Regions from separate parts of the Spirillospora sp. NPDC047418 genome, predicted to be linked through region 1. Evidence: riboswitches for the same ligand, from Rfam matches in the RefSeq annotation. Region 1 holds a riboswitch; the other holds the start of a gene.
What was found. A riboswitch is a leader RNA that binds a small molecule or an ion and turns the genes downstream of it on or off. The one in region 1 is predicted to bind glycine.
Positions count from the first base shown of each region.

Region 2: linked by a shared signal. The riboswitch ahead of gcvT (glycine cleavage system aminomethyltransferase GcvT) and the one ahead of gcvP (aminomethyl-transferring glycine dehydrogenase) in region 1 are both predicted to bind glycine.

Region 1 covers NZ_JBEYTW010000028.1:43,772-47,164, reverse strand. Annotated here, with positions in the region: gene gcvP (aminomethyl-transferring glycine dehydrogenase) at 1-1,427, opposite strand, end outside; glycine riboswitch at 1,487-1,597, opposite strand; glycine riboswitch at 1,598-1,692, opposite strand; gene ABZ806_RS19410 (lysylphosphatidylglycerol synthase transmembrane domain-containing protein) at 1,989-3,393, shown strand, end outside.
Region 2 covers NZ_JBEYTW010000031.1:54,445-57,837, reverse strand. Annotated here, with positions in the region: gene gcvH (glycine cleavage system protein GcvH) at 1-204, opposite strand, end outside; gene gcvT (glycine cleavage system aminomethyltransferase GcvT) at 218-1,330, opposite strand; glycine riboswitch at 1,404-1,492, opposite strand; glycine riboswitch at 1,497-1,592, opposite strand; gene ABZ806_RS20725 (hypothetical protein) at 1,643-1,777, opposite strand; gene ABZ806_RS20720 (hypothetical protein) at 1,776-1,970, shown strand; gene ABZ806_RS20715 (3-oxoacyl-ACP reductase) at 2,091-2,855, opposite strand; gene ABZ806_RS20710 (aldehyde dehydrogenase family protein) at 2,865-3,393, opposite strand, start outside.

The sequences.
Region 1 (3,393 bases):
GCGTGGAAGACCGGGTGGGTCAGGTAGGGGCTCTCGCGGCGCAGCGCGTCCGGGATGGCCTCCGCGGCGTCGCCGGCGGGGGCGGCGCCGAACGCCGCCAGGACGGCGGTGACGTGCTCGGGCAGGGTGGTCTCGTCGCAGGCGATCCCGACCCGGTCGGGGCCGTCCGGGCGCAGGTTGATCCCGCGTTGGCGGGCGGCGGCGACGACCTCGGCGGCCCGGCCGGGCACGCGGGCGAGCACGGTGTCGAAGAACGCGCCGTGCACGACCTCCACGCCGCCGGCGCGCAGCCCGGCGGCGATCTCGGCGGCGCGGCGGTGCGTGCGCTGCGCGATCGCGGCCAGCCCCTCGGGGCCGTGGTAGACCGCGTACATGCCCGCCATCACGGCGAGGAGCACCTGGGCGGTGCAGATGTTGCTGGTGGCCTTCTCGCGGCGGATGTGCTGCTCGCGGGTCTGCAGCGCCAGCCGGTAGGCGGTCGCGCCGTCCGCGTCGACGGACACGCCGACGAGCCGCCCGGGAAGCTGCCGCTGGATGCCCTCGCCGACCGCCATGTAGCCGGCGTGCGGGCCGCCGAACCCGTAGGGGACGCCGAACCGCTGCGCGGACCCCACGGCGATGTCGGCGCCGGACTCCCCCGGCGGGCGCAGCAGCGTCAGCGCGAGCAGGTCCGCGGCCACGACCGCCCGGGCGCCGCGCTCGTGCGCCCGTGCGATGACCGGCGCCAGGTCGCGGACGGCCCCGGACGCGCCCGGGTACTGCAGCAGCACGCCGAAGAAGTCGCCGTCGGGCAGCCCGCCGGACAGGTCGGCGGTCACCACCTCGATGCCGAGCGGGACCGCGCGGGTCCGGACGACCTCGATCGTCTGCGGCAGCGTGTCGGCGTCGACGAGGAACGTCCCCGGCTCCCGGCGCCCGGACACCCGGTGCGCGAGGGCCATCGCCTCGGCGGCGGCGGTCGCCTCGTCCAGCATGGACGCGTTCGCGACGGGCAGCCCGGTCAGGTCGGCGACCGCCGTCTGGAAGTTCAGCAGCGCCTCGAGCCGGCCCTGGGAGATCTCCGGCTGGTAGGGGGTGTAGGCGGTGTACCAGCCGGGGTTCTCCAGGACGTTCCGCTTGATCACGCCGGGGGTGGTCGTCCCGTGGTAGCCGAGCCCGATCATGGACGTCAGCACGGTGTTGCGGGACGCCAGCTCGCGGAGCCGGTCCAGCGCGGCGGGCTCGCTCAGCGCGTACGGCAGGGCCAGGGGGGCGGCGGTGCGGATCGCGGCGGGGACGGCGGCGTCGATCAGCGCCTCGGCGCCGGAGTAGCCGATGGCGGCCAGCATCCGGGCCTGCTCGTCCGGGCCGGGGCCGATGTGCCGGTCGGCGAACGCCGAACGCGGATGCTGCGGCGCGGCCACGGGGGCGAAGAACTGGGCGGTCATGGAGGGCCTCCTGGCTGCTGCGGTCGCTCAGGTCGGCCGCCGGCGCGGGCCGGCGGCAGGTCTCCCCCTCTGTCATCGGCACCTGAGAGCTTCACCCGCGCGGCGGGGTTTCCCCTTCGGTGAGCCGCCTTCCCCGGCAGCGGGGATCGACGCCTGCTTTCCAGAGGTGCCTCGCCCGAGCGGTCCTTTTGCCTGAGAGGTTCCGGGGAGGTTGCCCCTTCGGCGCCCCACGCTGGCCGCGTGGGGTCTCTCCCGCACAGGGTCGACGGCATGTCCTAGCGAAACCCTACCCAAAGACCGATCCCGGCCGTCGTCCCGCCCCGGCCCGGCCGGAGCCCCTCCCGCCGCCCGGACACGGGGCCGGCCGCGCCGCCCCCGGGTCGTACCGGCCGGTACGATGTGCTCACTCACCTGGGACAAGACGGACCTCGGGCCACGGGGGCGGAGATGGGGCTGCGGGGTGCACGCGCGACCGGCCGGACGCCGGCCCGGCACTCGACGGCGCGCCGCCGGTTCTGGGACGCTGATCACGATGACGGACGGTCGGGGCGGCGGTACGGCGTGACACAGACCCGCGACGGCACGGTGCGCCCGCGGCACGGCGCGACCGCCGGCGTGCCCGTCGACGAGCCCGCCCAGCCGGACCGGATCCGGCGGCCGGGCGACGCGATCAGGTTCGCCGGCTCGGTGGTGGGGCTGGCCGCGGTGATGCTGCTGGTGTCGATCGCGCAGCAGACCACGCACGGCCTGCAGACCGACATCGCGCAGGGCACCGCGCACGCGCCGCGGCTGCTGCTGACGCTGGCGACGCTGGTGTCCAGCTTCGGGGTGCTGGCCGCGCCGATCGCGTTCGCGGTCGAGCGGCTGTTCCACAAGGACGGGACGCGGGTCGCGATCGCGCTGCTGGCCGCCGTGATCGCGTTCGGCCTCACGGTGGGGCTGGACGACCTGGTGGTGCGGGCGGCGCCCGGCGGCGTGCTCGACTCGCTGATCTGGGGCGGCACCGAGACCGCGCCCGTGCACACCGACATCGCGCCGGTGATCGCGTTCGTCAGCGCGGTCGGGATGGCCGGCCGCACCCGCTGGCAGGCCGCGACCTGGACCATGATCGGGCTGGCGGCGCTGACCGGGCTCACCGCCTCCTACGCCTCCGTCGCCGCGCTCGCGGCCACCTACCTGCTCGGCCGCGCCATCGGCCACGGCACCCTGTACGCCGTCGGCACCCCGAACCCGCGGCCGCCGGGGGCGGCGGTCGTCGCGTCGCTGGAGCGGCTCGGGCTGCGGCCCAAGCGGGGCGCGCGGCTGGACGAGCCGTCCGACGACACCGAGGACGGCCGCCGCTACGGCGTCGTCCTGGCCCCGGGCACCGGCGCCGGGTACGGTGCCCGCCCGCCCGCCGGCCGCGGCGTCCACGGCGACTGGGACCTCGAGGTCCGCGTCCTGGACCGCGACCAGCAGACCGCCGGGCTGCTGTACCGGATCTGGCGGATGCTGCGGCTGCGCGGCGCCACGACCGGGCGGACGCTGCGGTCGCTGCGCCGGTCGCTGGAGCAGGAGTCGCTGATGGCGTACGCGGTGGACGCGGCGGGCGTCCGCACCCCGCGGCTCACCGGCACCTGCGAGGTCGGCACGGAGGCGGCGCTGCTGGCCTACGAGCACGTGCCGGGGCGGCGGCTCGGCGACGTCCCGGCCGAGGAGATCACCGACGATCTGCTGACCGACGTGTGGCGGCAGTTCCGGTCGCTGCAGGCGGGCCGGCTCGCGCACCGGCGGCTGGAGGGCGGCGCGCTGCTGATCGGCGCGGACGGCCTCGCCTACGTCACCGACCTGCGCGCCGGGGAGACGGCGGCGGGCGATCTCGCGCTGCGGCTCGACCTGGCGCAGCTGCTCACCACGCTGGCGCTGCGGACCGGCCCGGAGCGGGCGGTGCGGACCGCCGCGGCGGTGCTGGGCGAGGAGGCCCTGG
Region 2 (3,393 bases), on a different contig from region 1:
CGACTTGGTGGACTCGACCTCGCCGCACGGCTCGCCCGCCTCGACGGTGTCGCCCTCCGCCGGCTGCAGCTCGAGGTAGACGATCTCTCCGAGGGCGTCGGCGGCGTGCGCGGTGATGCCGACGGTGACGATGCCGTCCTCGCCGCCGAGGCCGGACACCCACTCGTGCTCTTCGCTGTAGCGGAGCTGCTCCGGAACGCTCACGATTCTCTCTCTTTCAGGAACGCGTATAGAACGGCAGGTCGACCACGTCCACCGGCTCGGGCCGGCCGCGGACGTCCACGGCCAGGCCCGTCGGCTCGACGCCGCTGTCGAGGTAGGCCAGGGCGATCGGCTTGCCCAGTGTGGGCGAAGGGGCGCCGCTCGTCACGACCCCGCACGGCGTGCCGCCGGACGTGACGACCTGGTACCCCTTCCGCGGCGCGCGACGCCCGCGCGCGACCAGTCCCACGAGCCTACGGCCAGGCGGGGTCTGCGCCTGCGCCGCCAGGGTGGTCTTGCCCACGAAATCGACCGCCTTGTCCAGCTTCACGACCCGGCCGAGGCCCGCCTCGAACGGCGTCGTCTCGGCGGTCAGCTCGTTGCCGTACAGCGGCATGCCCGCTTCGAGGCGCAGCGAGTCGCGCGCCGCGAGCCCCGCCGGGACGACCCCGTCCACGGCGGCGAACGCCCGCCACACCGCGACGGCGTCGGACGCGTCCACGAACAGCTCGAAACCGTCCTCGCCCGTGTACCCGGTGCGGGCGATCAGCGCGTCGGCGCCCGCGACCCGTCCGGCGAGGATGGCGTAGTACTTGAGGTCGGCGACCGGCGCGTCGGTGAACCCTTCGAGGATCTCCTGGGCGCGCGGCCCCTGCAGGGCGATCAGCCCGTACGCGTCGGTGCGGTCGTCCACGGCGGCCTCGTAGCCGGCGGCCCGCTCGACCAGCGCGTCTCGGACGACGTCGGTGTTCGAGGCGTTCGCCACGACCATCCAGGTCTCGTCGGCGAGCCGGTAGACGATCAGGTCGTCGAGGACGCCGCCGTCGTGCGCGCAGATCATCGTGTAGCGGGCCTTGCCGATCGGCATCGGCGACAGGTTCCCGACCAGCGCGTAGTCGAGTGCGGCGCCCGCGCCCGGCCCGGACAGGAAGATCTCCCCCATGTGCGACAGGTCGAACAGCCCGGCGCCGGTGCGGACGGCCTGGTGCTCGGCGGTCTCGCTCTGGTAGCGCAGCGGCATCAGGTAGCCGGCGAAGTCGACCATGTTCGCGCCGAGGTCGCGGTGGACGTCGTGCAGCGGCGTGGTCTTCGGATCGGCGGACGAGTCGGCGGTCGGGTCGGCGGACATGGGTTCGGCTCCTTCGTCGCGGGCGCGCGTGGTCCATCGTCCCACTCGCGCACCGGGCGTTACGGTGCCTCCCCCTCTGTCATCTGCGCCTGAGAGCTTCGCCCGCCGCGCGGCGGCGGGTTTTCACCTTCGGCGGGGGACCGGGTCCCCGCTTTCCAGAGGTCGCCTTGCCCGTGCGGTCCGTGGGCCTGAGAGGTTCCGGGGAGGATTTGCTCCTTCGGCGTCCCACACCGGCTGCATGGGACTCTCCCGCACGGGATCATCGGCTGGCCGCCAATCTAGCAGCGGCCCCGCCCCGCGACCACCCGCCGATCAGCCCGCCGGCGGCGGCGACGCCGACATCGACTTCACGCACGTCCGCAGGGCCGCCTTGATCTTTTCGAGGTCCTTCTTGTCGGGCGTGGTCGACGGGTTCGGGCTCGGCAGTTCGACACCCTGCCTGGTCATGCAGTTGTTGAACTTCTCGGTGGCCCTCGACACCTCGGGCGCCGGCGTGCCGGCCCGGCCGGGCGACGCGCCGGACGGCGCCGAAGCCGGTGCGGAGGCCGCCGGCGTGGGCGGCGGCGACGCGCCCGCGTCCCCGCCGTCGGAGCCGCCGCATCCGCTCAGCGCCAGTACGAGCACCAGCATGCCTACGTGACCGCGCTTCAAGGTGGACCTCCGGGCAGACGGGGTGAGATCAGCCCATGATGCGCGGGTGGGGCGTCGCCCGGCTATTCAGGCACGTGCCAATGACGCTCGCCCGATTTAGCAGCCCGCATCAAAGGGGGGTCACGTAGGCGCCCGAGATGCCGCCGTCCACGAGGAACTCCGAGGCCGTGATGAAGGACGCGTCGTCCGACGCCAGGAACGCGACGGCGGCGGCGATCTCCGACGCCTCCGCGAACCGTCCCGCCGGGATGTGGACGAGCCGCCGCGCCGCCCGCTCCGGGTCCTTCGCGAACAGTTCCTGGAGCAGCGGCGTGTTGACGGGCCCCGGGCACAGCGCGTTCACCCGGACGCCCTGCCGCGCGAACTGCACGCCCAGCTCCCGCGACATCGCCAGTACCCCGCCCTTGGACGCGGTGTAGGAGATCTGGGACGTCGCCGCGCCCATCACCGCCACGAACGACGCCGTGTTGATGATCGAGCCCTTCCCCTGCTCGACCATGTACGGGATGACGTACTTGCAGCACAGGTACACACTCGTCAGGTTGACGTCCTGGACCCGCTTCCACGCGTCCAGGCCGGTCTCCAGGATCGAGTCGTCGTCCGGTGGCGCGATGCCCGCGTTGTTGAACGCGACGTCGATGCGCCCGTACGTCTCGTGGACGGTCCGGAACAGCGCCTCGACCTCTTCCTCGCTCGTGACGTCCACCTTGGCGAACAGGCCGTCCAGGTCGTCGGCCGCGGTCTTGCCGGCGGTCTCGTCGACGTCCGCGACGACGACCCGGGCGCCCTCCTGCGCGAAGCGGCGCGCGGTGGCGAGGCCGATGCCGCTCGCACCGCCGGTCACGACGGCCACCCGGCCCTCCAGACGCTGCATCGATGTCACCTACTCCTCCGAAGTGGCGATGAAGACGTTCTTGGTCTCGGTGAACGCGCCGAGGGCGTCCGGGCCCAGCTCGCGGCCGAGGCCCGACTGCTTGAACCCGCCGAACGGCGTCCAGTACCGGACGGACGAGTGCGAGTTCACCGACAGGTTCCCGGCCTCGACGGCGCGGGCGGCGCGGAAGGCCCGCCCGACGTCCCGCGTCCAGATCGAGCCGGACAGCCCGTAGGGGGTGTCGTTGGCGAGGCGGAACGCGTCGGCCTCGTCCTCGAACGGGAGGACGGTGACGACGGGGCCGAACACCTCGTCCCGCCACGCGGGCAGTTCCGCGCACGACGGCCCGGCGAGCACGGTCGGCGCGAACCAGAACCCGGGCCCTTCCGGCGCCGGCCCGCGGAACGCCACGGGCGCGTCATCGGGGACGTACGAGGCGACCTTCTCCCGGTGCGCCGCGCTGATCAGCGGCCCGACCTCGGTCTTCGCGTCCCGCGGATCACCCACCACGACGCTCCGCACGGCCGGTTCGAGCAAC